4 regions of the Exiguobacterium oxidotolerans JCM 12280 genome follow, and region 3 is predicted to be linked to each of the others. Evidence: predicted binding sites of a transcription regulator. Region 3 holds the regulator's gene; each other region holds the start of a gene.
What was found. The regulator LexA, encoded in region 3, represses DNA repair genes until DNA is damaged. The targets are predictions, from matches to a motif close to CGAACATATGTTCG.

Region 1: P403_RS16285 (NUMOD4 domain-containing protein) is a predicted target of LexA. The motif match lies at 3,729-3,742, and genes of this name have one in related genera.
Region 2: parE (DNA topoisomerase IV subunit B) is a predicted target of LexA. The motif match lies at 7,295-7,308, and genes of this name have one in related genera.
Region 4: uvrB (excinuclease ABC subunit UvrB) is a predicted target of LexA. The motif match lies at 4,795-4,808, and genes of this name have one in related genera.

Annotation. Positions count from the first base shown of each region.
Region 1 covers NZ_JNIS01000001.1:1,881,255-1,889,432, reverse strand. The annotation lists gene P403_RS0109690 (NUDIX hydrolase) at 1-231, shown strand, start outside; gene P403_RS0109685 (DNA/RNA non-specific endonuclease) at 486-1,592, shown strand; gene P403_RS0109680 (GGDEF domain-containing protein) at 1,632-2,723, opposite strand; gene P403_RS0109675 (hypothetical protein) at 2,891-3,070, shown strand; gene P403_RS16285 (NUMOD4 domain-containing protein) at 3,137-3,664, opposite strand; gene P403_RS0109665 (DEAD/DEAH box helicase family protein) at 3,802-4,389, shown strand; gene P403_RS0109660 (hypothetical protein) at 4,405-4,701, shown strand; gene P403_RS0109655 (hypothetical protein) at 4,753-5,082, opposite strand; gene P403_RS0109650 (DNA alkylation repair protein) at 5,085-6,128, opposite strand; gene P403_RS0109645 (bifunctional transcriptional activator/DNA repair enzyme AdaA) at 6,115-7,173, opposite strand; gene P403_RS0109640 (class I SAM-dependent methyltransferase) at 7,341-7,916, shown strand; gene P403_RS0109635 (response regulator transcription factor) at 7,891-8,178, shown strand, end outside.
Region 2 covers NZ_JNIS01000001.1:104,267-112,444, reverse strand. The annotation lists gene P403_RS0100670 (histidine phosphatase family protein) at 1-361, opposite strand, end outside; gene P403_RS0100665 (DUF3307 domain-containing protein) at 424-1,218, opposite strand; gene P403_RS0100660 (hypothetical protein) at 1,215-1,862, opposite strand; gene P403_RS0100655 (NUDIX domain-containing protein) at 2,125-2,595, opposite strand; gene parC (DNA topoisomerase IV subunit A) at 2,892-5,297, opposite strand; gene parE (DNA topoisomerase IV subunit B) at 5,290-7,260, opposite strand; gene P403_RS0100640 (CoA-binding protein) at 7,421-7,822, opposite strand.
Region 3 covers NZ_JNIS01000001.1:2,773,025-2,781,202, forward strand. The annotation lists gene dhaL (dihydroxyacetone kinase subunit DhaL) at 1-159, shown strand, start outside; gene dhaM (dihydroxyacetone kinase phosphoryl donor subunit DhaM) at 152-517, shown strand; gene glpK (glycerol kinase GlpK) at 707-2,230, opposite strand; partial or broken gene P403_RS16145 (MIP/aquaporin family protein) at 2,272-2,973, opposite strand; gene P403_RS0114150 (metal-binding protein) at 3,152-3,625, opposite strand; gene lexA (transcriptional repressor LexA) at 3,656-4,270, opposite strand; gene yneA (cell division suppressor protein YneA) at 4,477-4,764, shown strand; gene P403_RS0114165 (YneB family resolvase-like protein) at 4,811-5,464, shown strand; gene P403_RS0114170 (DUF896 domain-containing protein) at 5,578-5,814, shown strand; gene tkt (transketolase) at 6,022-8,010, shown strand; gene P403_RS0114180 (YneF family protein) at 8,119-8,178, shown strand, end outside.
Region 4 covers NZ_JNIS01000001.1:933,472-941,649, reverse strand. The annotation lists gene ftsX (permease-like cell division protein FtsX) at 1-587, shown strand, start outside; gene P403_RS0104820 (peptidoglycan DD-metalloendopeptidase family protein) at 626-1,957, shown strand; gene P403_RS0104815 (S41 family peptidase) at 2,055-3,473, shown strand; gene P403_RS0104810 (PDZ domain-containing protein) at 3,493-4,656, shown strand; gene uvrB (excinuclease ABC subunit UvrB) at 4,861-6,828, shown strand; gene uvrA (excinuclease ABC subunit UvrA) at 6,830-8,178, shown strand, end outside.

The sequences.
Region 1 (8,178 bases), 890 kb from region 3:
ACGGTCACAGTCGACCGGATTGCGTATGCTTCAAGCTTCCTGACCCACCCCGACCGCCAAGTCATCTTAGTCGTCTATTTCTGTACGGCGGAAACCGATGCTGTCAGCTTATCGGACGAACACGACGCCTATCTTTGGGCTGACGAAGCATGCGTCCGGAAACAGATTGCACCGAACATCCTGAGTGAGTTTGAGCGGCATCAGATTTTCCCGCAACTCGTCTCAATCTGAAAACACGTCACCGTGCTGTGGCGTGTTTTTTTGTTGTCTTGCCCACCAGGACAGATCGTCTTTTGCCTGAAATGCAACTCCCTTGATTGCATCACGTCACGAGGTTGACGTCGTCATTCCTTAAGTAAATTTACATATTTGTTTAATCGCACCCAAATATATATTAAGATTGTTATATATTGAAAATCAGCTTAGCGCCAGCTTTAGGGATGTTGAGAAAACAGACGGGTGTGCTTAAGTGAAAGGAGTGCGGCATGAAAAAACGAATGTACCTTGCATTACCGCTAGCGACCCTGTTACTGACGGGATGTGCGAACGATGAGGAGACGGTTTCTTCGACAGACACGAAGACGGAGGAACGTGCTCCAAAAGAAGAGACGCCGCAGACGAGCGACGTCAAAGAAGAGACAGCGGACATCGTTAAAGAAGATGCGAAACAGGAGACGCCTCCTGCAGAGCCGGTTGCGAACGAGACAACCGAAAAAAAATCAGACACGACAACGGATCAAAAAGAAACAGAAGACAAGCCCTCGGTCACGGCGTCCAGCAATGATCCGTTTGCTGGATACAAACAGATTCAAGTCGATGGCGGCGACCAGTCCGGAGACCGTCAGGCGAACGTCGTCGTCGATATCGGGTTCGGGGACCGCGAGTACTGGGCATTTACGAACAAGCATGGACAACTCGTCAAAGTCATCGCCAAAAAGATCACCTTACAAAATGATAAAACGGAAGACGTGACGTCAGCCGGTCGCTACTATCATGACGAAGCGAAGGTCCCGGGTGTCGAACACCGTGATCTTGATGAAGGACATGTCATCGCCGATTCGCTTGGCGGTGTCTCGAACGCCTACAACATCACGCCGCAGGACAGTACGCTCAATCGCCACGGCGATCAAGCCTACATGGAAGATAATATCCGTAAAGCCGGTGGTGCGACGAATTTCGAAGCGATCATCCGCTATGAAACGACGAAAACACAAATTCCTTCGAGTTATCAGTACACGTACACAATCAAAGGCAACGTCATCGTCGACAAGTTCGATAACGTCAATCCGGATGGCGTCAACGCGTCGCTCGGTCTGACCGAGAGTCCGGAAAGTAAACCGAAGGCTGAACCAAAGGCAGCGCCAAAAGCAACACCAAAAGCTGAACCGAAGGCGAAAACGCCTGCCGCTTCGACACCAAGTAAGCCGAAAGCGGAAGCGAGCGGTGACGTCTCAAGCGTCGATGCGAACGGAAACGGACAAGTCACGATTCAGGAAGCGAAGGATGCCGGTTTCAGCATGCCGATCCGGAGTGACCACTGGCTCTATCCGTACATGCGGGACAACGATCACGACGGCATGGTCGGTGAATGACAACACGAAAAAAGGCAGGCTCCGCGGAGCCGCCTTTTTTTAATTATGTGTCATATCATAACCGACGACTTTGTTGCGCCCCGTCTGTTTTGCCTGATACAGCGCCTGATCGGCTTTTTGGACGACTTCGAACGCAGTCTTGCCTTGATCAGACGATGCGACGCCCATCGAAAGCGTGACATGGAAAGCCGGATACGGTTTGAAGATGAAATGTTGATCGGCACACGCCGTCCGGATCCGTTCCCCGAGTCGCTCCGCTTCACGGTGCGAGATATCCGGCAGGACGACGACGAATTCCTCGCCGCCATACCGTGTGACGAGTCCCGTTTCCGGACAAAACGTCGCCAACAGATGACTGAGTTGCCGTAAGACGACATCTCCGCCATCATGCCCATATTCGTCATTGACCGACTTGAAGAAGTCGATATCGACGATCAGAACCGAAAAGGCATACCCGTGTTTGTCATAGTCGGCTAATGTCTCATCCAGTTTCCGTCGATTGGCAAGATTCGTCAGACTGTCCGTCAAGGCAAGCTCCTGCTGGTCTTGGACGAACTGGAAATGCTTCCGTAATTCCTGCAGGAAACGAAATGTCACATACCCGCCGAGGAGATTGAAGATGATGTAGACGAATGACATCTCAAGAAACCGAATGAACGTATCCGTCAACAAGTACAGGGCCGGTAAGCTGTAGCCAATCCCGATGCTCAGTAGGACAAGGTAGTCTTTGAACGTCTGGGCAGCAAAGCGACGGTAAATACTTGCCGTGACGAGTAAAGCAAGACAAATCAGTGTCGCGAGAATCAAACCTTGGTAGACACCGGGTGGCGTGACGAGAAAGCGAGCCCCGATGACGGCAACCGTCGTCAATGCGCCGCTGATCCAGCCGCCGTAATAATACGCCGTGACGAGCGCGACGAGTCGTAAGTCAATCTTCGCCCCGTCGTAGGAGATACTGTTTAAGACGAGCAGCGCTCCGATTATACTCGCGATCAGTCCGACGGCAAGCCTGATCCGAATTGAGGAGTGCGGTGAAATGCGTTTGATGTTACGCATCGGTAAGAAGGCGAACAGCAGGGACGTAATCAAAAGGGAAAAATTTAATAGAAACTGGTTGAACTGACTCAACATGCCGATCGACATCCCTTCAAGAAAAAAGCTTTTTCTGTCTATATCTTCTTTATCGTCTTACCTGAATCCTTTTTCTAGCCGTTTCGCAGGTTTTCCATTTTCTTAAAGGGGAATCATTATGACAGTCGCATCTGTTTAATTCGTAAAAGGGGGAACTACTTGTGGACATGAACGAAGAAAAACGAAAAAGTAAAATGCCTTTCTTCATCGGGCTCGTCATCGTCATCTTTTTAATCGTCGCCGCTGCGTTAATCATCTACGTCACATCTGAACCGAAAGAAGAAACGCAACAGCTCATCCAACTGACGGTGAGTCAAATCACGCCGTACTTACCACTTGCCGGCTAACGACACCTTACTTTTTTCCAACCAAAAGGGCAGACCGATTTTCTTCGGACTGCCCTTTCCTTCTGCCTACATGACATACCGCGCCTCTTTCTTATCGATGATATTACGGACCCGGTTTTCAGTTACCTCGTACACGAGCGCAAGCTTTCGAATCGACGCTTCACCCGCCCGGTAGCGCCGCCGGATCTCGCGAATCTGCCACGTCGACAATTCGACATGGTCCGTCAACAGCAAATCGAATTCAGCGAGCAAGGAAGCATAGGCTTGACTCGGTGAAGGCTTGACGGACAGATTATCAATCTGGTCGTTCAACCGGTCAGCGTCTGCCCGCACGAGAAGCTCCTGACAGGCAGTCGGGTCAAGAAACGCCCGGGCGACAAGTTCACCGACGTAAAACCGTTCACCGCGTCCATGCTGATACAACGTCACTTTCCGGTAACCCTCCTGATTGATGCGCGGGCGCAGGACGACACCCGTGCGCCGCTGTTTGACGCCACGGCTCGTCTCGACAATCCGGTCGAGCGAACGAACATTTCCCGACGTCGACACTTGATAACTCCCTTCATATCCTTGTACCATCTTCCAATGTTCCATATGAGCAATGACCTCCATTCGGTCCTAAAACGCCAACAGTTCTTACTCCCATTATACTACAAAGCGAACAAACGTTCTAATTCCAACGCGCTGAACGGGTGTGGTAATCTAACAAAAAAAGGAAACGGGGTCTTTTGATGAAATTTGTTTTATTGCTCGGTCCGCAGGCGGTCGGAAAGATGACGATCGGTCAGGAACTCGAACGGTTGACCGGGATGAAGTTGTTTCATAACCACCAGACAATCGATTTGCTGTTGCCCTATTTCGACTTTTCAAAGCCCGCCCATCACAGACTGAAAGACTTAATCCGCCGGGAGATGTTCAAGGAGATGGCGGTCAGTGATCTCGAAGGCGTCCTCTTCACGTTCCTCTGCCTGTTCGGGGTCGAGGGCGGAGGGATTGAGTTCATTGAGGAAACGGTCGCATTGTTTGAAGAGGCGGGTGCCGACGTCTATATCGTCGAACTCGAAGCATCCGTCGCGACTCGTCTAGCACGGAATACGACGGAAAACCGCCTCACCCATAAGTTTACGAAACGTGATCTCGCCGCTTCCGAAAACGACCTGCTCGAGACGGCAGACGGCTACCGGACGTCCTCCTTGCCAGGAGAACTGCCGTATCCGAACTACCTGCGCCTGGATACGGAAGGACGCTCTGCCGCAGAGAGTGCCGAAGCGATCTGCGCCCACTTCGGCTGGTCTGATCTCCCCGTCGGTCAAAAATAGGGAGGAGAATGCCGCTTGACGTCACAACCGAAGGAATACCGTTCACTTGTCCTGACGTTCATTCTCTTGATCGTCAGCCTCCTGTTATTTTTCGGACTGAACGGACGGACGTTCCCGAACATGAGCCTTTGGGTGCCGATCAGTCTATATTCGCTCGTCGGCGTCGGCTATGTGATCTCACTCCTGATCGCGCTCCGGTCGAAAAATACCGTCATCAAGACCTTTAGCCTGCTCGCCAATCTGATGTTGCTGCTCCCACTCGTTGTATGGGTCTCTCTTCTCTTGCTCGCGAACGGCATCTCGGAACCTTAAAAGAGGACAACGCGCGCCGCAATCCGCGGTAGGCGTTGTCCTCTTTTTCGTTTAGTGCGTCAAGGCTAACGAAAATCCGTCATCCGTTCTCTTAAATCCACTTTTCTCCCAGACAGCGGCTTCCCCGCCGCGACCCGTGACGGACGGTAACAACAGCGTCCGCGCTAAATAGGCCGTGATGACCGTCAACGCTTCGTGCAAATACCCGTCCCTGTCCGAGACATCGTCTGCCTGATAGGTCAGTTCCCGCTCCCGGTAGTAAATCGTCGCGACGGTCCGTTTACTGCGCCGTTCTTGTAAGACCCAGTCACATCCGTCCCGCGTATCGGTCGCCCGGACGAACAGGCGGGACGTCGTAAAGTCCGGATGGCGTCCGTTCATCTTCATTCCTCCCCTGTCACTTCAAACGTTGCTGTTTTGTACGCTTGCCCATTGATTAAGATCGTCACGTGATGCGTCCCCGGATAGTGGACACGTGTCGTCAAGTTGCGAAACGATTGCCTCTTCGTGAATGTCTCCCGCTCACGGACGAGCCGTTCACTGATTCGGAAGACTTTCCGACTTGTTTTTCGCTGTTTGACATAATCGATCGCATATTCAATACGAAGGACTTGCGCTTCTGTTGTCGTCAGCGCAAACGTAAACGTCAGCTCACCTCCGATCGGCAGCGACGGTGTCACCGTCAAATCATCGACCGTGACCGTCCCGCGTGTCACGAGACCAAATGCCTGCAGGACGTCCGGGTGTCCTTGTTTCAGCAACGTCCGCGAAGCATGACGTAACACCCAGTCCGTCTGCGGATTGTTTCCGAGCTGATTGAGTCGTTCGATTACAAGTTCCGGATGGGTCTTCGTGATGTCATTTAAGTGATTGGCGACACTCTTCCGGACGTACAGCGAGTGGTCCGCCGCTAACGCGTCGAGCAGCGGCAGGACGGGACGCGGATCGGCAATCAACGCCGGGATGGCCTGCCCCCATGGTAGCCGTGGTCGTGTCCCTTCCGATGCTAGGCGCCGAACGTGTTCATCGTCCGACATGCTCCAAACACGTGCCTGCTGTAAAAACCGGTCTTGATCCTCCAGCAAAAAACGGCGGACGGCGAACTCCGACGTCGAGAACGGTGTCAACCGTTCGAGCGCCAGTAACGCCCGGTCCCAGTCATCGCCCGCGTGTTCGATGTAGTCAGGAAACACGATGCCGGCGAGTCCCGTGAAGTCCGGCGCAAGCCGTTCGAGTGTCGTCGCCGCCCCATCAAATTCACTCGGCAAATACGGTCCGAGCGACGCCGAAATCCGCCGGACCCGTTGTTTGAACGCCAGTTCCTCCCAGTCGCCTTGTTTAAAATCCTGTTGCAACTGGGGCGCGTCAAACGCCCGACTCAGACGGTCGAGCCAGTCGTCTGAAAAAACATCTTTAATGAGTGCCATGTAGCATCCAGTCCTTTCGTCGTTCGGTTTCGAGTAACGTCGCTTTCCGGGCGAGCCCGCCGGCATATCCGCCTAGGTCGCCATTTGTCCGAATGACGCGGTGACACGGGATGACGAGTGCCAATTGATTGGCACCGTTCGCCCGGGCGACGGCACGGACGGCGAGTGGATTACCGATCCGGATGGCAAGTTCTTGATAGGAAATCGTCTCCCCGGATGGAATGCGCTCCAACTCGGCCCAAACGAGACGCTGGAAGGGTGTCCCGTACAGTTTGCGCGGCGTCGCGAACTGATTCAGTTTCCCCTCAAAATAGTCGGCCAGCTCCTGTTTGATTTGCTCAAAGATAATCGATTCACCCGGGACGATGACGGCACGTGCGGCAAGACGAAGCCGTTCGATTTCTCGTTCCAGCCCCCGGCGATCGACGAACTCAAGCAAATGGAGCGCTGTGTCGTCTGCAATCGCGAGCATCGGACCGAGTGGCGTATCAAGCCATTTCGCCTGCAGATAGGTCCCGTCCCAGCGTTTTGGTGTCGCACCCATGATTTTTGCGAACGCATCCCGAAAGCCGCTGCTCGATTCGTAGCCGCTCGCGAGCTGGGCCTCGATGACCGGTTTCCCGGTCCGGATCTCTTTCATCGCCAGTCCCATCCGACGGGAGCGGGCATATTCGACGAACGTCATGCCGAAGCGTTTTTTAAATTGGCGCCGTGCCGTTGACGCATCAAGTCCAAGCTCCCGGAAGTCCCCCTCCTTAAACCGTTTTTCCGGTGTCGCTTCGACTGCTGCGACAAGACGCGTGATGACGTCACTCGCACCCGGATACGACAACGGTTTACAGCGGAGACACGGGCGATACGAAGCGAGTAAGGCTTCTTTCGCCGTCTTGTAAAATTCACAATTCTCCTGTTTCGGTTTCCGGGCCGGACAGGACGGACGGCAAAAGATGCCCGTCGTCTTGACGCCGACGAAGAACCGTCCTTCATAGGTCGCATCCCGGCGGACGAGTGCCGCATAATACTCTTCTGTTTGATGGTCCTCCATACGATCGCCTCCTTCTTTTCTACAGTATACCGAGTTCTTTCGTCGCGATGTCGCCGAAAATCAGGCATGGATTTTTTAATTAAGAAATTCTTAAGAATTCTACGGCGTCTTCTGAAAGATACTGCGTCTATCATCGATGATATACTCAAGAAGAAAGTAGGTTTCCGATGTTTGATTTTTTAAAAGCGGCTGTCCATTCGCCGCAATCCATCGGGGCGATTGCCCCAAGCAGTGCCCGCTTGGCCCAGATGATGGCGCAACGTGCCGTCGCCGATCATCCTGATGTGATTCTCGAAGTCGGCGCGGGAGACGGTGCTATCACAAAAGCCTTGCTCAACGCACGGCGTCCGGAGACGACACTTTGGATTTGCGAACGTAATCCGACGCTCGGGAAAACACTCCAGGCTTTGCTTAAAGAGGAAACGAACGTCCAGCTCTTTATCGGGGACATCACGGACTTTCCACCCGCTTGGCTCGGTCGTGTCGATGTGGTCGTCAGTGGTTTGCCGTTCGCATCTTTTTCACAAAACCTTCGCGACCAGCTGTTGCAAACGTTTCATAATTTACTTCAACCGGGCGGTCATTTCATCGCCTTCCAATATACCCGCCTTCATTTTAAGACGTTCCGCCGTTACTTTTCTGAGCACAGTTATTCGTTTACGTTTCAGAATCTGCCGCCTGCCTATGTCTTTGAAGGTGTCCAAAAGGAGGAAAAACATGCCTACCATCTTAATCGTCGATGATGAAGCCGATATCCGGCAGTTGTTGCGGCTTTACCTGCAAAATGACGGCTATGAATTACTTGAAGCAAGCAATGGTGAGGAAGCACTTCAGTATGTCGAAGCACATCCGATTGACTTGATGTTACTCGATGTCATGATGCCAAAACGGGATGGCTTTTCGACGGTTCAAGCCGTCCGTCAGGCAGGACACACATTTCCCGTCTTGATGTTGACTGCCAAACAAGAAGATCTTGATAAAATTCAGGGTCTGACGTTTGGGGCA
Region 2 (8,178 bases), 2.7 Mb from region 3:
TGGCATCTTTAATCTGCGCCTGAATCCGTTTGCTGAATGGAGCGACGAGCCGACCGATGATCGCCCAGGCGAGGAAGGGGAGGCGAATCCGGGAATTGATCGTCGGGAACGGCACTTCCCGTAAGAGGTCGGTCACGATGATTTCATCTTCATAGACACTTTCTGCTGTCTGGATCGCCCGCGGCATACTGCTCGCATAACAGATCGTCCAGTCGGTCTGTCCGAGTTCGACCGGTTTGACATCGATCGCCGAGCTATCGTACCGTTCAATCCAAGCTTCGATGTCGGAAGCGCTAATCCAACCTTTCGTCGGATATCCTTCTGTGACCCGGTGGTGTCTGACTAATCCAATCGTTTTCATTTTTGTTCGACGGTCTTTCTGGTAAAGCCAGGAAGCCGTCTCACCTCACTTTCTTTCTCGTTCTATAATACGAAGCGAATGGCGATTCCGCAGAGGAGTGCGCTCAAAATACTAAGTAAACTGCCAATGATATAATATTCCGCAAAACGGCGGTCTTCAAACTGCTTGAACCGCGCCAATGCTTTGAGGGCGATGATGAAGCCGATTGCACCAACCGCATTGACGGCGACGAGAATGACGATGATCGCCCGTTCGACGAGACCGATATAGCGACCAACGCCATTAATCTCTGTCGTGTAACTGCGGGCCGAATCCTCAACCTCGTGGGTAACGGAACGGCTGATCCCGTTCAATTGTTCCTTACGAGTCACTTTCCGCTCGAAATGGGATTCAATCAATCGGGGAGCGAACGGTAGCAGCAAGGGGGCAATGCCGCGTCCGACCAGTTCCGTCGCAACCAGGCTCCACATGATGATCCAAAGCACTTGGAAGGAGAGGGTGATAGCAGTTGGCCAACTGATCGGGAACATCACCGCGATCAGACCAATGATGATGCCGATATGTAACAGTTGATCAATCCAAAAAGCCGGTGCCGGTTTGATGATCCGCTTGAGTTGTGAGCGGTCAATGACGGCGTGCGATCCGATAATCGCACTGAAGAGATACAGGGCACTTACGAGCTCGATTTGTCCAGTCAGGTAAAAATAACTTAAGACAGACGCTGTACAGAGGCTATGTATCCCGAGATGGACGAGTAGGGGGCGAAGCTTCCGGTGCTTGTGCTCCGCCATCCGTTTACCTTGCAGCGGGAAATCGGCAACGAGATGGGCAATCAGGAGGCTCAACAGTAAATTCATCCAATCGCCTCCCAGACCTGGAGTTGCTCGAGCGCTTGTATAAAAGCCGTTTCGAGTTGCTTCCGTTGTTTACGTTGCGAGCGGGCAACAAGTTTCGCGACGTTGATTCGGGCATCTTTTTCTTGAAAACCCATTTTTAGTCCGATTTCTTCATACGTTGCGTCCGGGAATCGGTCCATCAGTGTATGGAGCTCGATTTGACGATCTGTTTTCCCAAAATAAGCGGGATACAGCATATCGACATAGCCTGTTAGTAAAGCAGCCGGGAAATAAGGGGGGCCGGCGAAAACGATTTGATTGTCTGATTTTTTGGCCGCCTCTTGCGCTTCGAAGGCAAAAATGATGGCGCTACCGTTCGCTTCGTCGGCTTCTGTCGTCGAAAGCGTTTCATATTGACCAAATCCGACGCCGACATAACCGTCAAGCGGACTATTAACGAGTTCGAGTAAAACAGGATAACAGACTGGGTAGCTTTGGAAAACACCGAGTAAGCTGTCTCCAGACTTGATTTGAAATGGGACGAGTGCGTCTTTAAACTGGTCATTTAATTGCTCCGCCAACGTCCGGAGTGTCTGCAATAATTCTTCTTTGTGCGGAAAAGTGCGTGAATTTTTGACGTCAAATGAAATGGCGACGGCTTGCATCAAATTCCTCCTTTGTTACTGATATTCCGGTTACAACCGGAATGTTACCGATATAAAGGCAACAAATGATTTGTTACTGTATTTAGAGTAACAGGGGTGGATGTAAAAAACAAAGGGGCAAACTGACTATTTTTTATGGGGGACATGCCAAAAAAATATTTTTCTTTCCTAGTTAACATAACATATATTATCAATAGTTAAATAACCTTGTCTCATAAGTAAGGTAAACTCAATATAGTGAGACAAAACAAAAAACACGACGTTAGCCGTGTTTACGACAATCATACGGTTGATTCCGTTCCAACCGATGAATGAGCCGATCAAGAAAAATATGATGCCGGCGTTCAAGCTGTGTAATGCGATCAAGCGGCAACCAAGCAAAATGGAAAAAATCACCGCAATCTTGACCGTCACCCGCAACACAATGCGTCCATCTGTTTTCTTGGCATTCGATATGGGCATGATAGAAATACGTGTAATGGACCCGCATCCGCTCTGGGTAACGCATCTCTTCTTCGCCGACGTATTGAACGGTCGCAAGTGATAGACCACTTTCTTCTAACGTCTCGCGGACAGCTGCTTCCTTGGCGATTTCTGCGTCTTCAATCGTCCCGGCAGGAATCTGCCAGTCACTATCTGGAGCTGATTGAGGATGAAAAACAAGTAGTTCCCATCCCTCTGGTTGTTCCCGTGTGATATAGATTGCTACTTTTTCGCGTCGTCTGAATTTCATCTTCATCACCTCTCCAGTTAGGCAGATGGCACAAAAGCAGCTAAGGACGGATCCGCAGCTGCTTGAGAAAGACATATAAGCTACGCTTCGAACCGCTTCGCGTCTGATGTGACATGCTTGACCTGACCATTTTCTTTTATTGTAGCGGTTATTGGTCACTCTTTCAATTTGTAAACTAAAGATTCACCGATAATTTGTGGAAATAATCTAAAAAAATGATTAAAAGGACGACATTTCCTACAAAAAGACAGAAAAAAAGACGTCCCCCACACTTCATCGTGAGGGACGTCTGACCGTCAAACGGTATACCAGTCAACGAGTGGACCGAATTTTTCTTCATCATACGCAAATGAACCGTTCGATAACCGATCGAGATAAGACAAGGAACCGATTTGAATCGATTTTTCCTGTTCTTTTCCGATTAAAACGAGTTCTTTTTGATTCGTGACATCAAGTAACGCCGCTACCTGATGTGGTTTTGATTTTAAATCACGCAACAATTGTTGACCGCGTAAGGCACGATTCGTGACTTGGAACTGATCCGAAAGGCGCATCTTCTTCAAGGCACCCCGCTGCGTCAACAAGACGATGTTTGGTGCCTGCGTAAAGGCGATTGCCCCTGCGACGACATCATCATCCTTCAGGTTGATGGCTTTGACACCTGCTGCCCGGACACCGACGACCGGCACGTCGTCTTCCGTGAACCACAGACCGAAACCGCTTTGTGTCGCAAGGAACAGTTGTTTCTCACCAGTCGAGACCGCAGCATAGAGGACTTCGTCATCCGCTTTCAGACGGACGCCTTGCAGTGGTTTCGACTTCCGCTGGGCATTGTAATCACTCAACTTCGACCGTTTGACCATCCCTTGACGTGTCACGAACAGACAGTGTGCTGTTTCGTCGAACGTCCGGACGAGATCGATCGAGAGGACACGGTCGCCCGGCTCAAGTGGCACGAGATTCGCGACGTGTTGTCCGCCATCTTTCCACTTCGTGTCTGGAAGTTGGTGAACGGGAATCAATAAGTAATTCCCGCGTGTCGTCCAGACGATGACGTGATCGGTCGTCATCGCTTGCCCTTGATAGAGCAGACGATCTTGTTCCTTCATCTCCGGAAGGTCGTTCGAGGCACCGAATGACCGGAGCGACGAACGTTTGATGTAGCCGTTTTTCGACATGAAGACCATCGTTTCTTCGACAGCGATCATGACTTCTGTCTTCAGCTTCAGTTCTTCGACTTCCGCTTCGACCGTCGAACGGCGTTCATCCGCGACTTGCTCCTTTAAGATGCTCAATTCTTTGATGATGAGACGATTCCGCGTCTTCTCATCGTTCAAGATTTTCTCGAGTCGCGTGACTTCCTTCTCGAGTTTTTCCGCCTCTTCCTGCAATTCAACGATGTCCGTGTTCGTCAGGCGGTATAGTTGGAGCATGACGACAGCTTCCGCTTGGCGGTCCGAGAAGGCGAAGCGTTCAATCAGGTTCTCTTTTGCTTCCGCTTTGTTCGTCGCAGCCCGAATCAGACGGAGTGTCTCATCGAGGACGGAAATCGCAGTCATCAAGGCAGAAACGACTTCCTGGCGGCGTTTCGCTTGATCGAGATCAAACGTTGTCCGGCGGATGACGACTTCCTTAACGTGACTTAAATAGGCATCCAGTAAGGCGAGCACACCCATTTGCCGTGGTGTCCGCTCATGGATGGCGACCATGTTGTAGTTATAGGCGATTTGAAGGTCGGTTTGCTTGAGGTAAAAATGTAAAATCCCTTCTGCATCAGCCTCTTTTTTCAGTTCGATGACGACACGCAGTCCGTCGCGATCGGTTTCATCGCGGACTTCGGCGACGCCTTCGACTTTACGGTCGAGGCGTAATTCTTCCATCCGTTTGACGAGATTTGCTTTATTGACTTCATACGGTAATTCCGTGATGACGATTTGCTGACGTCCCCCGCGGAGTGTCTCGATTGTCGCCCGCGACCGGATGATGACTTTCCCGCGTCCTGTTTCGAACGCTTTTTTGATCCCGTCGAGCCCTTGCACGACGCCACCAGTCGGGAAATCAGGTCCTTGCATATGTGTCAGCAGGTCGTTGACATCGTTGACCGTGCCTGAGATACGACCAATTGCCGCGTCGAGGACTTCGCCCGCGTGGTGCGGTGGAATCTCTGTCGCGTATCCGGCAGAAATCCCGGTCGAGCCATTCATCAACAAGTTCGGTAATAACGATGGTAAAACGAGTGGTTCTTCCGTCGTATCATCGAAGTTGAGGGTATAGTCGACCGTCTGTTTATTGATGCCGTCTAGAATCAAGCTCGAGACTTTCGACAAGCGTGCTTCCGTATATCGCATCGCGGCCGCACTATCACCATCAATCGACCCGTTATTCCCTTGCATGTCGACGAGCGGATACCGTAACTTCCACTCCTGACTCAAGCGAACCATCGCCTCATAGACAGACGAGTCGCCGTGAGGGTGGTAATTGCCGATGACGACCCCGACCGTCTTGGCAGACTTCCGGTACGCACGGTCGTACAGGTTCCCTTCCGTATGCATCGCATAGAGAATACGCCGCTGGACGGGTTTAAGCCCGTCACGCGCGTCCGGCAAGGCCCGGTCCTGGATGATGTATTTCGAATAACGACCGAACCGGTCACCGACGACCTGTTCGAGCGATAAATTTAAGATGTTTTGTAAATTAGACATGCTTTGTCACACTCGCTTTCGTCACGTGTTCGTTTTCAATGATTGAGATGTCTTCCGCGAGTCCAAACGCGACGTTATCTTCAATCCATGACCGGCGGTGGCCGACGTTATCGCCCATCAAGACAGAAACACGTTTTTCAGCGACAGCGGCGTCGTCAATCGTGACGCGGATCAATGTCCGGGTCTCGGGATCCATCGTCGTTTCCCAAAGTTGAGGAGCATTCATCTCACCCAGTCCTTTGTAGCGTTGGATCATATAGCCTTTACCATACTTTTTCGTTGTTTTCGCAAGTGTGTCTTCATCCCAGACGTACTCGAATTTCTCCGTTTTTCCCTTACCTTTCGAGACGCGGTACAGCGGCGGTAAGGCGACGAAGACTTTTCCGGCGTCAATCAACGGACGCATGTAACGGAAGAAGAACGTCAGCAGGAGGACTTGAATGTGGGCGCCATCGGTATCGGCATCGGTCATGATGATGACTTTATCGAAATTACAGTCGGACAAGTCGAAATCTGCCCCGACCCCGGCTCCGATTGCGTGGATGATCATGTTGATTTCTTCATTCTTCATGATGTCAGCGAGTTTCGCTTTTTCCGTATTCAGGACTTTCCCACGCAGTGGCAAAATTGCTTGGAACGTCCGGTTGCGACCTTGTTTCGCCGAACCACCGGCAGAATCTCCCTCGACGAGGAACAACTCATTTTTGTCGGCGTTTTTCGAAGCGGCCGGTGTCAATTTACCATTTAAGATGCTGGAACGTTTCTTTTTCTTGCCGTTCCGTGCCTCTTCCCGGGCTTTGCGAGCTGCTTCGCGGGCTTGGGCCGCACGGATGGCTTTTTTGATGAGCAAAGTCGCCGTTTGCGGGTTTTCTTCCAGGTACGTCGACAGACGGCGGCTGATGACGGCGTCACAACTCGTCCGTGCTTCGGGAGAACCGAGCTTTGACTTCGTTTGTCCCTCGAATTGGAGGAATTCTTCCGGAATCCGAATCGAAACGATCATCGTCAAGCCTTCCCGGATATCATTGCCGTCGAGATTTTTATCTTTTTCTTTTAATAAACTATTTTTGCGGGCGTATTCGTTCATGACGCGGGTCATTGCCGTTTTCGAACCGACTTCATGGGTTCCGCCGTCACGTGTCCGGACGTTATTGACGAACGACAAGACATTTTCCGAGTAGGCATCCGTGAATTGGAACGCGATATCGACTTCGATTTCGTTTTCGACGCCTTCAAACGCGACCGTCGGATGCAAGACATCTTTATCGTCGTTCAAATAACCGACGAATTCGCTGACGCCTTCTTCATATTGGAAGACATCCGCTTTGTCGGACCGTTCGTCCGTCAACGTGATTTTCAAGCCTTTTAAGAGGAAAGCGGATTCACGGAGGCGCTCAGCGAGCGTTTCGTAGTTGTATGTCAACGTACTGAAAATTTTTGCATCCGGCTTAAAGTAGACAGCCGTTCCTTTTTGACGCGTCGTTCCCGTCTCGAGTAACGTCGTTTTCGGCATTCCACCATGTTCGAATGTCTGTTCAAACTGTTTGCCGTCACGATAAATCGTCACCTTCAAGTCTGTCGATAAGGCATTGACGACGGAGGCACCGACACCATGCAGTCCACCAGACGTCTTATAACCGCCTTGACCGAATTTCCCACCGGCGTGGAGGACAGTGAAAATGACCTCTGCCGTCGGTTTCCCCGACGCGTGCATTCCGGTCGGCATCCCGCGTCCGTGGTCACGGACCGTGATGGCGTTATCTTTATGAATCGTGACATCGATCTGTTCTCCGAACCCGGCAAGGGCTTCATCGATTGCGTTATCGACGATCTCATACACCAAGTGGTGGAGTCCGCGATGATCGGTCGATCCAATATACATACCTGGGCGCTTCCGGACTGCTTCGAGTCCTTCGAGCACCTGAATGGCATCATCATTATAATTGTTTAAATCTGTCGCCATAGTTTTCACCTCATATAGAAAAACGCCGATTTTCCAAACGTTCGTTCGTTTTTCTAGTAGTCTGTATCTAATTGTAGGCATCTTCTTCTTATCTGACAAGGGGGAATGTAAAAAAAGACACTTACTCGCGCTTGAGTAAGTGTCATGATTTGATCCAAAATTATAAGTATTGATGTTCGATTTTGATGCAGCGGTTTTCGATATACGGGATTCCTGCCCCGAGCGCTAAACTTTCCGCTTCGACGCTCGACAGACCGAGCTGGTTCCAAATCATTCCGACGTCGCCATGGGCAACGGCTTCTTTTGCCGTGTCCGCTAAAAACTCGGAGCGACGGAACACATCGACGATATCGATATGACCCGGGATGCTATCGACTGTCGGATAGACTTTCTGTCCATTCCATTCATCAAGTGTCGGATTGACGGGAATGACCTCGTACCCGTGTTGCACAAGGTAATCGGCAATCCAGTTCGCGGTTTTACCTGAATCACCCGAAACACCGACGACGGCGATCCGTTTCGCTTCTTTTAGTAGTTGACGTGCTTGTTGATCAGAAATCATTTAATTCTCCCCCTATGCGTAATTAAATCAATCTTCTTGTCTATACCCGAATCACTTTCGGTTAAGCCGTTTTTCTAAAAGTTCTCGACAATTTCGAGGGAAAATGAAAAACGTTCTGTACGAAATTGAGACGACCAACTACCTGTCGAAGTCGTGTTCGATGCAACTGAGAGCGAAATTGGTTTTTGAGAATATTTTTCCGGATTCGTTCTGTCAAGGTGACATAATACAATTATTGTTCTATTTGATGTAAGAAATTACGCCTTTCGTTGATTTGCATCGAGTTGACCAGTCGCCCATGAGTCGGAAAGTCGATGCAACTGAGCGCTCCCTGTCTGACAATTTAACGTTGCGTG
Region 3 (8,178 bases):
AACGCTGCACTCGAACAAGCGCTCCGTGATACAAAAGAACGTGTCGCGACGAAAGGGCGGGCTTCCTACTTTGGAGACGCGACAGTCGGCGTCCAAGATCCAGGTTCTTTATCGAGTGCACTCTTGTTACAAGAAATCGTGGAGGTGCTACATGGTTAATGTAATTCTCGTTTCACACAGTGAAAAACTGGCGACTGGTCTAAAGGAACTGCTTGCCGAAATGGCACCGGATACACCAATCCTGCTAGCGGCCGGTTTAGCGGATGGAAGCATCGGGACAGATGCTTCGCGCATTGAAGAGACATTGAATGCGCTTGACGATGACGGTGTCATCTTGACGGATATCGGTTCTGCAACAATGAATGCGGAGTTGGCCCTTGAACTGTATAGCGGTGACAAAACGGTCCAATTCGTCGAGGCGCCGCTCGTCGAAGGGGCATTTCTCGCGGCCGTCTTGAGTGGTCAATCGAAGTCACTGACTGAAGTCGTCGACGGATTGAAAAATGAATTCGCCTAAATGATTCGCCTAAGACCGTTCTCCCTTCTAAGTCAGGTATCTGCCTGCTCATTTAGAGGGGAGTTCTTTGGTGTGGCATTGAGAAGGTGTATGAATTTAAAAGGGCAAAGACAAAAAAAGAAGCAATTTCGAGTGATATCGAAATCGCTTCTTTTTTAATAGAGTGGTGCAAAAGTCATCGTTGTCCGATTAGACGTTTGCGTTGGCTTCTTTTTTATTCGGTGTGAATGCCATTGTCGCTTCGACCGCTTTTTGCCAGCCGGCATAACGTTTTTCACGATCGTCTTCTTTCATTTCAGGTGTAAACTGACGGTTGAGTTTCCACTGTTTTTTGATTTCTGCTTTATCTTTCCAATAGCCGACAGCTAGACCAGCGAGGTAAGCTGCACCAAGTGCCGTCGTCTCATTGATTTCCGGACGATCGACGGGAACGCCGAGAATATCCGATTGGAATTGCATCAAGAAGTCGTTCGCGACGGCTCCACCGTCGACGCGTAACGTTTTCAGTTCGATGCCAGAATCTTGCTGCATCGCTGTCAAGACGTCGCGAGTTTGGTAAGCGAGTGACTCGAGTGTTGCGCGGACAAAGTGCTCTTTTTCTGTCCCGCGTGTCAATCCGAAGATAGCACCGCGAACGTCGCTATCCCAGTACGGTGCACCAAGACCAACGAAAGCAGGAACGACGTAGACACCGTCTGTTGAATCGACTTTCAAAGCGTAGCCTTCTGAGTCTTTTGCATTTTTTAACATCCGGAGACCGTCACGCAACCACTGGATCGCAGAACCGGCAACAAAAATCGAACCTTCGAGTGCGTATTCCACTTTGCCGTCGACACCCCAAGCGATCGTCGTCAGGAGTCCGTGGTCTGAAGAAACGGCTTTTTCGCCCGTATTCATCAACATGAAGCAACCTGTACCGTATGTGTTTTTCCCTTCGCCCGGTTCAAAACACGTTTGACCGAACAAGGCAGCTTGTTGGTCACCGGCGATACCGGCGATTGGAACTTCGAAGCCGAAGAAGTGATACGGGACTGTGTTGTCATAGACTTCACTTGATTGACGGACTTCTGGCAACATCGATTTAGGAACAGTCAGGATTTCAAGTAATTCATCATCCCATTGTTGTTCGTAAATGTTGTACATGAGTGTCCGTGAGGCATTCGTGTAGTCTGTGATATGTGTTTTCCCACCTGAGAGCTTCCAGACGAGCCACGTATCAATTGTACCGAAGAGCAGTTCCCCGTTCTCTGCTTGCTCGCGCGCACCATCGACGTTATCGAGAATCCATTTGACTTTTGTTCCTGAGAAGTAGGCGTCGATGAGTAAGCCAGTTTTATCGCGGAATTTTTGATTGAGTCCTTGTTCTTTTAGCTCATCACAAATGTCGGCTGTTTGACGCGATTGCCAGACAAGGGCGTGATAAACTGGTTTTCCAGTTTCTTTGTTCCAGACGACTGTCGTTTCACGTTGGTTCGTGATTCCGATACTCGCGATTTCGCTCGGTTTGATGTCAGCCGTTCCGAGTGCATCCGCCATGACTGCTAAAATCGAACCCCAGATTTCATTTGCATCATGCTCGACCCAGCCTGGTTGTGGGAAGTATTGTTTGAATTCACGTTGAGCAGAGTTGACGATTTGACCATCATGGTCGAAAATGATGGCGCGTGAGCTTGTCGTTCCTTGGTCGAGTGCTAAAATATACTTGTTTTCCATCTGTGAGTCCCCCTTGAATAGTTAAGATACCTAATGCTCAATCAAAATAGCAGTTGATAGATGAAGACGGCGATTGCGCCTCCGATGATTGGTCCGACAATCGGAATCCATGAGTAACCCCAGTCTGATGATCCCTTACCCGGAATCGGTTAGATCGCGTGGGCGATACGTGGACCAAGGTCACGGGCTGGGTTGATTGCATAACCCGTCGTACCACCGAGCGAAAGACCGATGACGACTACGAGGAGACCGACGATCAACGGATTGAGCCCGTCTGCGAACGTATTCGCTCCGAGCGCCAAGATACCAAAGACGAGGACGAACGTCCCGATGATCTCAGATACTAAGTTCGATCCCGTATGACGGATCGCTGGACCTGTCGCGAACACACCGAGTTTTGCGGCTTGATCTTCTGTCGCTTCAAAATGTTTCATGTAATGAAGCCAAACGAGTACTGCGCCAAGGAATGCTCCGACAAGTTGAGCAGCGATATAGATAGGTACATCTGCCCACGGTAAGTCAGAATTGAGCGCGAGCGACAAAGTAACCGCTGGGTTCAAGTGGGCACCACTGGATGCCGCGATGTAAACACCGGTCATAACGGCGAGACCCCAAGCGAGCGTGATGACAATCCAGCCACCATTTTCAGATTTGGTTTTCTTCAGGACGACACCGGCGACGACGCCATCCCCGAGTAGGACGAGAATCAATGTTCCCATCATCTCACTAATAAAATTACTCATGCAAAAACCCTCCCTTTGGATTAAAGCGAATAATGCCTTTCTATTTAAACCTAACCTGAATTGATAACGTTTTCAATACAAATAATTGAAATATAGGAATAGAAATTTTCAATATTTAGGTTTAAAAAAATTAGAATTGGATAATAAAAAGACTTTTTCCATGATTGAATGGAAAAAGTCAGAATCGACGTTTTTTTCGTTTCTTTTTAGGGCGGAACCAACTACTCGTATGATCAAGGATGATATGAATCGTACTTGCGGTCATCACACCGATAATAAAAGCAGGCATGACGTCAATTAATGAGTCGACCGTGCTTGCTTGAATGATTTCACTATAGAAGGCTAAAAAGAGGAGTGGAATCAATAAAGCGGCACTGTAGAGTAGACGGATGACATCTCCGATGATCAAGCCATGTGACCAAATGGAACGGTGCGGCATAATTTTGACGTATGGCATCCAAAGGACACGCAAAGGACCAAAACGATAGTAAGGTTCCGATTTTAAGTCTAAGTCGGGCGAAAGCCATAATGTCCCGACGGCGATTCCGACAGCGGTCGGGAGCCAATCCGTTTGATTCGTTGCGACCGAATAAACAACATATCCCGTGAGGGCAACGGAGTTGACCGTATCATGTACATTTCCAGAAGGCATGAAAAAAGACCAGCTCTGCTGGTCCCTCTCTTAGTGAATCGTCCGGTAAACGCCGATGACCTTGCCAAGAATCGACACGTTATCGAAATACATCGGGTCCATCGAGTCATTTTCTGGTTGGAGACGTACCTGTTGATCTTCTAAGAAGAACCGTTTGACTGTCGCTTCACTATCTTCGGTCATCGCAACGACAATCTCCCCGTTTTCTGCTGTGTTTTGTTGACGCACGATAACACGATCGCCATCAAGAATACCTGCATTAATCATCGATTCGCCATCAATCGTCAACATAAAGACGGTTTCATTTCCTACATAATGTGCAGGGAGTGGGAAATGCTCTTCTATGTTTTCAATCGCAGTGATCGGAAGTCCGGCAGTTACCTTGCCGATAACGGGGACATGGACGATCGCTTCGTTGATTTCTTCAGGTTTATCAAGCAATATTTCAATCGCGCGTGGTTTCGTCGGGTCACGGCGAATCAGTCCACGTTTTTCTAGACGATCCAAATGACCGTGTACCGTTGAGCTTGAAGCAAGACCAACAGCTTCACCAATTTCACGAACTGAAGGTGGATAGCCCTTTAACTTCACTTCAGCGATGATGTAGTCAAGGATTTCTTGTTGACGTTTAGACATTTTCCGCATACGAATTGCCACCTCTTTCCGGATTGGTTTTTTTAGGATTTAGGAATATATGTTTCTAGAATTACTATAACATAGAACAAATGAGCGTACAAACAATTGTTCGATGTTTTTGTATTGACCGAACACTGGTTCTGTGTTTATTATAGATTATGCGAACAATTGTTCTGAGAACATTTATTCTAATAACCTATTTGGAGGGATTCATGATGATTCATTCTATTCGTACTCATGCCTTTTCAATTCTGTTTTATACGCTCAGTTTTGCTTTCATTCTTTTTCTTTTAACACCACGACCAGATGAAAAGGTCCACCAATTACTTACAGCGTCAGTCACGGTCGATGAGAACGTAACGGTCGAACAAGTAGCTGAAGTCTACAATGATGGTTCGATGACGAACCAAGAATACATTGACTGGCTGATCAAGAACAATGAGCTCGAAACAAAACATGTCATTTCGAAAGATAAAATCGTTGTACCAATCGCACAACAATGACAGAATATAAAAGTTGTTGAATGAACGAACAGGGGTGTGAGGTACGATGAAAGTAGTAATCTACTGTCGCGTCTCGACGGAAAAAGAAGCACAAGAGAGCTCACTAGAGCGGCAAAGAGCAGAACTGTCGGGACTCGCTTTAAAAAAAGGATTTGAAATCGTAGATATCATCGTCGAAAAAGAAAGTGGCTATGATGTAGAGCGAGAAGGGATATTGACCGTTCTTGATTATGTAACGCGTCATCTGGTAGAAGCAGTGCTCGTGACAGACGATACACGAATCGGACGAGGAAACGCCAAAATCGCGATTTTGCATACGTTCAAAAAACACGATGTCCAGTTGATGACGATGGAGTCAGACGGTGAATACAAACTGGCGGATGCAGAAGCGATGGTCCTCGAAATCGTTTCACTCGTTGAGGAATACCAACGGAAGCTCCACAATGCAAAAATTGCACGCGGCATGCGACGGGCTGTCGATAATGGTTTTAGACCCGAACAAAATCTCAATCGGCAAGGCGAGAATGCCGGCCGCAGTCGAAAGGAAGTCCCGATTGAAGAAATCGTTCGATTACGTGAACTTGGTTTGACGTTTGCTGACATCGCGACGACCTTGCGGGGCATGGGGCATGACATTTCGAAAGCGACGGTCAATCGGCGTTATCTTGAGTATAAAGAAGTTGTCCAGTCTTATGAATGAAAGCAGGTGTTGTGTCATCTTGACGCGACAAACTTGCTTTTTTTTTTCGGGTCTTTTACAGTAAGGTTACTATTGAAGTGCTCTATGTTGAGTCAAACAGAAAGAGGGATATTATGTTATCACAAGAACAACTCGATCGAATTAATGAACTTGCCAATAAATCAAAAGTCGAACCGTTAACAGAAGCTGAGACGGCGGAACAAAAAGAATTAAGAACGGCCTATTTAGAAGCATTTCGTGGTTCGTTCAAAAATCAAATGATGGGCATCAAAATCGTTGATGAAGAAGGAACGGATGTTACGCCTGAAAAATTGAAGCAAGCACAAGAAGAAGAACGCAATAAACAGTAAGCAAGTTTTGTATGAACGAAAGCTGCGTCGCTCAATCCGTGAGCGAGGTAGCTTTTTTAATGGGAAAATCAGTAATGTGTATCATGAAAGTCGCTTGAAAAGGGCAATAGAGAGCGCATTCATTTTAATGTGACATACTATTTAGAAAAGTTGTATCACATTTCTGTGTGTGCTAAAATGATATAGAATTTGTGAAAAAGAGAGAGGATGATTGTTTTGACGAACATGACAACAGTAGAATTATTAGCAGTAAATACGATTCGTACCTTATCGATTGATGCAGTACAAAAAGCGAACTCGGGCCACCCGGGAATGCCGATGGGTGCAGCACCGATGGCATTTACATTATGGGCGGATCATATGAACCACAACCCTAAAAATCCAGAATGGTTTAACCGTGACCGTTTTGTACTTTCAGCAGGACACGGTTCAATGCTTCTCTACTCACTCCTCCATTTATCAGGATACGACCTCGCGATGGATGACTTGAAGTCATTCCGTCAATGGAACTCAAAAACACCGGGTCACCCGGAATACCGTCACACAGCAGGTGTTGATGCGACGACTGGTCCACTCGGACAAGGCATCGCGATGGCTGTCGGTATGGCGATGGCAGAACGTCACCTCGAAGCGAAATACAACCGTGGTGATTTAAACGTCGTGGACCACTTCACGTACGGAATTTGTGGAGATGGAGACTTAATGGAAGGTGTCTCTGCAGAAGCGGCTTCACTCGCAGGACATTTAGGTCTTGGTAAACTCGTCGTCTTGTATGATTCAAACGATATCTCGTTAGATGGTGACTTGGACAAGTCATTCTCTGAAAACGTCCAACAACGTTTTGAAGCATACAACTGGCAAGTCATCCGTGTTGAAGACGGAACGGATATCGATTCGATTTCAAAAGCACTCGACGCGGCGAAAGCGGAAACAACAAAACCGACATTGATCGAAGTCAAAACGGTTATCGGATTCGGTTCGCCGAACAAATCAGGGAAATCGGCTTCACACGGTGCACCACTCGGCGATGCGGAAATCAAATTGACGAAAGCAAGCTACGTTTGGGATCACGAAGAATTCTATGTACCGGAAGAAGTCAAAGACTTGTTCGAAGAGCGCATCGAAAAACGTGGCGCTGATACAGAAGCAACATGGACAGAAAAAATGGAACAATATAAAGCAGCACATCCGGAATTGCACGCTGAGCTTGTTCAAGCAATCAACAATGAATTGCCGAGCAACTGGGAAGCAGATCTTCCGACATATGATTTGACATCGAAAAAAGCAACACGTCAGACAAGTGGGGAAGTCTTGAACGCTCTTGCGAAAAACATCCCATCAATCTTCGGTGGATCAGCTGACTTAGCTGGTTCGAACAACACGATGCTAAAAGGCGAAGCTGACTTCGATATCGATCCAAGCGGCCGTAACATCTGGTTCGGTGTCCGTGAGTTCGCGATGGCAGCAGCTGTCAACGGAATGGCACTTCACGGTGGCGTCATCCCTTACGGTGCGACATTCTTCGTCTTCTCAGACTACTTGCGCCCGGCAGTCCGTCTTGCAGCATTGATGGGGATTCAATCAATCTTCGTCTTGACGCATGACTCGATCGCAGTCGGAGAAGATGGTCCGACACACGAGCCAGTCGAACACTTGATGAGTTTCCGTGCGATGCCGAACTTGACGGTCTATCGTCCGGCAGACGGAAAAGAAACGATTGCCGCTTGGAAAACAGCTGTTCAATCGAAAAACAAACCGACGTTGCTCGTCATGACGCGTCAAGGTTTACCTGAACTTGAAGGCACGACAGTCGAAGGTGCTGAAAAGGGTGGTTATGTCATCGCAGGTGACGTAAACACAGCAGATACAATCTTGATGGGAACGGGTTCAGAAGTTCACTTGCTCGTCGAAGCACAAAAACAACTCGGTGAAAACGTTGCGGTCGTTTCACTTCCATCATGGGAGTTGTTCGAAGCACAAACAGCTGAGTACAAAGAATCTGTCTTACCAAAACGGATCACGAAACGTCTTGCAATCGAAGCAGGCGCGTCACTCGGTTGGTACAAGTACGTGGGAACAGAAGGACAAGTCATCGGAATCGATCGTTTCGGCGCATCGGCTCCAGGAGACCTTCTATTAAAAGAGTACGGCATGTCTGTCGAAAATATCTTGGAAACAGTCAAGCAACTCGGATAAGTGGAACAGGTGCGCGTTCATGCGCACCTTTTTCATGCATTATCTATGCAAACGGTTAGAATTATAGTATAGTAAAAAGCGACGTTTTAAGTTAGAGGAGGAAGCAACTTGGCTACATGGATTTGGATTTTAATTGCCCTTCTTTGCTTGGTAGCAGGTGTCGCCCTT
Region 4 (8,178 bases), 1.8 Mb from region 3:
TAGGAGAAGGATCGCAGGCATACCAGTCGGTCGAGAAGGATAACCCGCTTCACGATCGCTACATCGTCAAAGCAACTTCCCCAAATGAGACAGAAACTATTGCAAATACAGTCAAAAAAATGGAAAATATAGATAGTGTCGAGTATGGCGAAGATTACGTCGAGAAGATGTTCAACTTCCTTGAAGGGGTACGCGTCGGTGGAATCATCTTAATTGTCGGTCTGACCTTCATGGCGATGTTCCTCATCTCGAATACGATCAAAGTAACGATTTTCTCGCGTCGTCGGGAAATCGAAATCATGCGTCTCGTTGGAGCGAAAAACGGCTTCATCCGTGCACCGTTCTTCGTCGAGGGACTCTTGATGGGTGTACTCGGAGCATTGATTCCAATCGCTGTCGTCTATTTTGGTTATGAAGTGACATACAATGCCCTTCAACCACAACTCGTATCTTTAAATGCATCAATCTTTAACTTGATTCCACCAGGTGAACTATCCGTTCAAGTCGCATTGATTTTACTTGCGCTCGGTGCCTTCATCGGAGTATGGGGATCAACGACGTCACTCGGACGTTTCTTAAAAGTATAAGTTACGCAAAAACAAAATATAGAGGAGAGATGCTTCTCATGAAGGTTCGATTCTGTTCAGCTGTGCTCAGCTTGGCCCTGGTTGGTTCAAGTGTATCCGTTCACGCCGTGTCTAAAGAAGAATTGTTGAAGGAACAACAGGAGGTCGAGTCCCGTCTGCAAGAGACGGAACGATCACAGAATCAGACATCTGAGAAGTTAATCTTGACGAAAAAAGAACGCCGCCTCGCAGAGGAGCGTTTGGATGAAGTCAACAGCCGTTTGGATGATTTAGCGAGTGAAATTGCAGATCAACAAGCGGCTGTTTCTGCATCAAAAGAAGAGTTGCAAGCGATCGAAGAAGCGATTAAACAAACATTGTCCGAGTTACGGGCGCAGGAAGATTTACTTGGGAACCGGCTTCGTGCCGTTCAGCGGGATGGCGACATCAAATACATCGAAGTGTTGCTCGACTCAAAAGATTTTGGCGATTTAATCTCACGTTTTAGTACTGTCAGTGAAATCATTAAACAAGATGATGGTGTTTTGAATGCCTATAAAGCAAATGTCATGGAATTGACGGAGCAACGCGCAAGTCAAGAACTCATCCTCGGTCAGCTTAAAAAAGACCAACGGAAACTGTTGATTCTGCAGACGCGGATCATCGCGGAATCTGAGTTGAAACGAAAATTGGTCGTCCAATTGAACGATCAGGTCAAACAATTGAAGCAGGAGCAGTTCACGAAGGCGGAAGAAGCCCAAATCTTAGCGGATCAGCAACAATTGATTAGCACGCAACTGACGGAACTCGAAGAAGCAGCACGTGCCGCTGAACAAGCAAAGATAAAGGCGGAAGCAGAACGTCGCGCCCGTATCGAGGCGAAACGTGAGCAAGCGGAAGCGGACGACACGCAGGCGGCGGACCGGACGACATCGCCAACGACGAAAAAACAGCCGGTACCATCTGCGACGGATCATGCAAAGCCATTTCAATTACCTGTCTCCGGTTACGTGTCCAGCCCGTTCGGTCCACGGAACAATCCGTTGACCGGCAAGTCAGAGATTCATACGGGCATCGATCTCGTCAATGCTAAAGGAACACCGATTCAGGCAGCGGCAGGTGGTATCGTCCTGCGCGCCGGAAGTGCGACAGGATACGGGAATGTCGTGATGATCACCCATCTCATCGACGGGAAAGTCTGGACGACGGTTTACGGACATCTTGATTCCGTCGCCGTGAAGGCAGGGCAAACGGTCATGCCGGGGACGGTCATCGGAAAGTTAGGTTCGACAGGTTGGTCGACTGGTCCTCATCTTCACTTTGAGATTCATCAAGGGGAGTGGGCGGTCGGACAACCGAATGCGGTCGATCCAGCCCCGTACATCTTTTGATTGACCTATAGCGCTTTAGCGAAAAGATAGGGTAACCTATCTTTTTTTGCTATACTGAAAAAAATAGCAGGTTTACACCGGAAACGAGGAATCAAGCGTGAAAAAATCTACAACGGCAGTCATAGCAGTCAGTACATTCGGACTTGGCCTAGGGGCAGGCGCAGTCGGTATGTTAGCAACAGGTGGTACCGACACGGTGACGACCAGTTCATCGGGTGAATCGGGGGACTGGAAAAAGGTTGATCAAGTCCGCCAAATGATTTCACAGTATTACCTAGAAGATGTCACGGATCAAGAATTGCTTGAAGGAGCACTCAGTGGGATGACGGAAGTGCTTGACGATCCTTACTCGGTCTACATGGATGAATCGGAAACGGCGTCGTTCAACACGAATCTGTCTTCATCGTTTGAAGGAATTGGCGCGACGCTGGAGCAAAAGGGTGAGGCGATTGTCATCGTCGCTCCGATTAAAGGGGCACCCGCTGAAAAAGCAGGAATCAAGCCGGGTGACGTCATTGTAGAAATCGATGGCAAGTCGACGAAAGGTCAAAAGACGGATCAAGCTGTCAAAAAGATTCGTGGTGAAAAAGGGACGGAAGTCGTCTTGACGATTCAACGCGGGGGACAAGACCCGATGAAAATCACGATCGAACGCGATACGATTCCGATTGAGACCGTCTACTCGGAAACCGAACAAGTGAACGGGAAAACGATTGGTGTACTCCAAGTGACCCAGTTCTCTGACCCGACTGCAGAAGAGTTCGAAAAGCAACTCGCTGCTCTTGAAGCGAAGAATATCGATGGACTCGTCATTGACGTCCGGGGAAACCCAGGCGGACTGTTGACGGCAGTTTCGAAAATGATTGCGCCATTCATTCCGAAAGATACACCGATTTTCCAGGTCGAAGACAATAAAGGCGACCGGACGCAGGAATTCGGGAAGGCGGACGCGAAGAAACCTTATAACATCGTTGTGTTGGAAGATAGCGGTTCCGCGTCAGCGTCAGAAATTTTAGCCGCTGGTCTGAAAGAAGGTGCTGGTGCAGAAGTTGTCGGTACAAAATCATTCGGTAAAGGGATCGTCCAAAGTGCGTATGACTTAAAAGATGGTAGTGACCTGAAGCTGACAACGAACAAATGGTTGACGCCAGACGGGAACTGGATTCACAAAAAAGGGGTTAGACCGACCGTTGAAGTCAAACAACCTGCGTATTTCAATGTCACGAAAATATTGACGAATGACAAAGCGCTCAATGTCGGGGACTATGGTAAATCTGTCGAAAATGCACATCTCGTGCTCGAAGCGATCGGTTACGATCCGAAAGGGCAGGATGGGTATTATGGCGACACGATGAAACAAGCAGTCGAACAACTTCAAAAAGACGCCAAGCTCGAAGTCACGGGTAAGATTGACCCGGTGACGGCTTCCGAGATGGAGACACGTCTCTTGAAAAAGTTAGAAGACTCGAAAAATGATGTACAACGCATCAAGGCACTTGAAGTTGCCGCTGAATAAATCACGGAAAGAGGTCTGAATGGGCGTGGAATTATTCGATGGAATCGGTTGGACAGTGATTAGTCTTATCGCTAGTCCAATCCTGTGGTTAGCTATTCTAGTCAGTGTTGTAATCGGTATTCGTCGCGTCAGGCGAGAACGGAACTTGTTCCGCTCGAAATCACGCAATCAACGGACCGACATTTTTGAGACGTTACTGCCCGGTCTGCTCGTCGGGATTGTCTTATCTGCAATCAGTTTGAGTTTACAGGTGACCGTCAGCCCGGTCTTCATTGTCGCCTTTACGGCGCTTGCCGCTGTGACATTGGTGATTGGCGTCGTCCGGTTTAACTTGCCGCTTTGGCCGCTCAGCGTTTTGGCACTTATCGGGTGGTTCGTGACGGATGACCGGGTGGGCGGGATTAAAGAGGTCGACGCGACGACGTTGCTATTGCTTGCGAGCTTGACGCTGCTGGCAGAATTGGTGCTCGTCGCCTGGCGCGGTCAAAAGCAGTTGTCCCCATCACTCGTCTTATCGAAGCGGGGGCGCTTCATCGGTGGGTTATCCGCGAACAAACTGTGGTTGATTCCGCTGCTTGTCATTGTTCCGGGCAGTAGTCTCGAGGAATGGTTTCCGCGGTTCGCTTTTCCGGAGTACGTCCCGCTCGTGCTCTTTTTCCCGCTCGGCTTCAGTTTTCTGTTCACAGGAAAATTGCCGGCTGAGTTGATGCGTCCATTGATTCGGGGTCGCGTCATCACATTGTTACTCGCGGTTTTGTTGACACTGGGTGCGTACGTGACGAACCGGGAAGAATGGTTATTCGGTCTACCGCTCCTGCTCGTCTTGCACATCATCTTGCACCAACGGGTCAAACGTTTGAATCGTTCAGAGACGCCGATTTTCCTCAATGGAAAACGGGGTGTCGTCATCTTGGGGACGTTCCCTGGATTACCGGCATCAGAAATGGGGCTCGTACCCGGAGAAGCCATCTATAAGGTCAACGGTGATTTTGTTGATTCCGAGACGAGCTTCTATGAAGCGATTCAAAAGCATAAACCGTACTTACGTCTCGAAGTGATGAATCATAATGGAGATGTTCGGTTTGCACAACGGGCTTTTTATGAACAAGATCATCATGAACTCGGCATCATGTTCGTCAGTGAGCCGGGGAATCGCCGGACTAAAATTCGAACGCTTCAATAATGAGCATCCTCTATCACGTGAGTGGTAGGGGATGTTGTTGTTTCTTGAGTGAACTTTATCTTTTTCAGAGATAATCCGTACTGGGACTTTTTCTTTTTTGGAAAAACGGGTAACTTCCTAGAAGGAGCACTTCATAATCGAATGTTTGTTCGTAAAGTGATACAATAAAGATAGATTTTTTACGGAATGAGGGGGAAGTTAGCGATGGATTTTGAGTTAATGTCACCATTTGAACCAGGCGGCGATCAGCCGGCTGCCATTAAACAATTGGTCACCGGCGTCAAGAACGGCGAGCGGCATCAAACGTTGCTCGGAGCGACCGGAACCGGTAAGACGTTCACCGTCTCGAACGTCATCAAAGAGATTAAAAAGCCGACGTTAGTCCTGGCGCATAATAAAACACTGGCCGGGCAACTGTACTCGGAGTTCAAAGAATTTTTCCCGAACAACGCGGTCGAATACTTCGTCAGCTTTTATGATTACTATCAACCGGAAGCGTACGTCCCGTCGACGGACACGTTCATCGAAAAAGATTCGTCCATCAATGATGAGATTGATAAACTCCGTCACTCGGCGACATCTTCCTTGTTTGAGCGAGATGACGTCTTGATCGTTGCATCCGTCTCGTGTATTTACGGTCTCGGTAACCCGGAAGAGTACAACAATCATGTGTTGTCGCTTCGTGTTGGCAATGAGATGGGGCGTAACGAGATGCTCCGTCGCTTGATTGATATTCAATATGAACGAAATGACATCGACTTCCAGCGCGGACGCTTTCGTGTCCGTGGCGACGTCGTCGAGATTTTCCCGGCGTCACGAGACGAACAATGTGTCCGTGTCGAATTTTTTGGTGACGAAATCGAACGGATTCGCGATATGGATCCGCTGACAGGTGAAATCATCGCCGACCGTGAACATATCTCAATCTTCCCGGCGTCCCACTTCGTGACGGGGGACACACGTCTTCAAAAAGCAATCGCGAACATCGAAGTCGAACTCGAGACGCAACTTGCGAAGATGCGTGAAGACGGGATGTTACTCGAAGCGCAACGTCTTGAGCAACGGACGAACTACGATCTCGAGATGATGCGTGAAATGGGCTACTGTTCAGGAATTGAAAACTATTCCCGTCATTTAAACTTGATGCCGGAAGGATCGACGCCGTATACGCTCATCGATTACTTCCCGAAAGATTTCTTGCTCGTCGCCGATGAGTCGCACGTCACGTTACCGCAAATCCGCGGGATGTATAATGGCGACCAAGCACGGAAGCAAGTCCTTGTCGAGCATGGGTTCCGTTTGCCGTCAGCGAAAGATAACCGACCGCTTCGTTTTGAAGAGTTTGAAGAGAAGGTCAGTCAAGCAATCTATATTTCAGCGACACCGGGGCCTTATGAGCTCGAGCACTCAAAAGAGATGGTCGAACAAATCATTCGTCCGACGGGACTCGTCGATCCGACAATCGAGATTCATCCGATCACGGGGCAAATCGATTACTTGATGGACAACATCCGGGACCGCGTCGCGAAAAATGAACGTGTACTCGTCACGACATTGACGAAAAAAATGTCGGAAGACTTAACCGATTATTTAAAAGAGCACGGTGTTAAGGTCAACTACATGCACTCGGAAATCAAGACACTCGAACGGATTGAGATCATTCGCGACCTGCGACTCGGAAAATACGACGTCCTCGTCGGGATCAACTTGCTTCGTGAAGGACTCGATATTCCGGAAGTGTCACTCGTGACGATCCTCGATGCAGATAAAGAAGGGTTCTTACGGTCCGAGCGATCGTTGATTCAGACGATCGGACGGGCGGCCCGGAACTCGGAAGGACACGTCGTCCTGTTTGCGGACAAGATTACGGATTCGATGCAACGGGCAATGGATGAGACGGAACGTCGGCGCAACATTCAGCTCGCGTTCAATAAAGAACATGGCATCACGCCAAAAACGATTCAAAAAGACGTTCGCGGTGTCATTAGTACGACGATTGAAAGTGATGATACGGTCGAAAAACTAGAGAAATTCAATAAACTGAAAAAACCGGAGCGGGAAACGCTACTCGAACAGTTGGATCAAGAGATGCGACAGGCAGCGAAAGACATGCAATTCGAGCGCGCAGCAGAGCTTCGAGACCTTATATTAGAATTGAAAGCAGGTGCCTAAGTTGGGAGACAAGAAAAACAAGATTATCATCAAAGGCGCTCGCGTCAATAACCTTCAAAACATCGATGTCGAAATCCCACGCGATCAGCTCGTCGTCTTGACGGGCTTGTCGGGATCCGGGAAGTCGTCACTCGCGTTCGATACGATTTATGCGGAAGGGCAACGACGTTATGTCGAAAGCCTCTCCGCTTATGCACGTCAATTTTTAGGGCAGATGGATAAACCGGACGTCGATGCGATTGAGGGACTTAGTCCGGCAATTTCAATCGATCAAAAAACGACGAGTAAAAACCCCCGCTCGACTGTCGGGACGGTGACGGAGATTTATGATTACCTCCGCCTGCTGTATGCGCGAATCGGCAAACCAATCTGTCCGAACCACGGGATTGAGATCTCGAGTCAAACGATCAGTCAGATGGTCGACCAAGTGATGGAGTTACCTGAGCGGTCGCGTTTGCAGATTTTGGCACCAATCGTTTCCGGACGAAAAGGAGCGCATGTCAAAGTCTTTGAAGATTTGAAAAAAGAGGGCTTCGTCCGTGTCCGTGTCAATGGCGATACGATTGATTTAACGGATGACATCGCACTCGAAAAAAATAAGAAACACTCGATTGAAGTCGTCGTCGACCGTGTCGTCGTCCGACCGGACGTCGAATCACGGCTCGCCGACTCACTCGAAACAGCACTTCGCCTCGCGGATGGACGTGTCATCGTCGATACGATGGATGGCAATGAGCTCCTTTTCAGTGAGCATCATGCGTGTCCCATTTGTGGTTTCTCAATCGGAGAACTCGAACCACGGATGTTCTCGTTCAATTCGCCATTCGGGGCCTGTGCCTCATGTGACGGACTCGGGACGAAACTTGAAGTCGATGTCGATCTTGTCGTACCGCATGCAGACAAGTCACTCAACGAAGGGGCGATCGTCGCGTGGGAACCAACGAGCTCACAATATTATCCGCAACTGCTCAAAGCAGTCTGTGAGCACTTTAAAATCGACATGGATACGCCGTTCGAACAGTTGTCAGACGAACAACGCGACATCATCTTAAACGGTAGCTCGAAAGAAGAAATTCACTTCCGTTATGAAAATGACTTTGGCATGGTCCGCAACACGGATCTGTTCTTTGAAGGTGTCTTGAATAACTTACAACGTCGCTACAAGGAGACGTCGTCGGATTACATCCGCGAGCAGATGGAAGGATATATGGCGAAAAAAGCATGTCCGACTTGTAAAGGGCATCGTCTGAAACGCGAATCACTCGCTGTCAAAGTATCCGGTATCCACATCGGAGAAGTGACGAAGATGTCAGTCAAGCAAGCCGTCGTCTGGTTCGAAGAGTTGCCGGC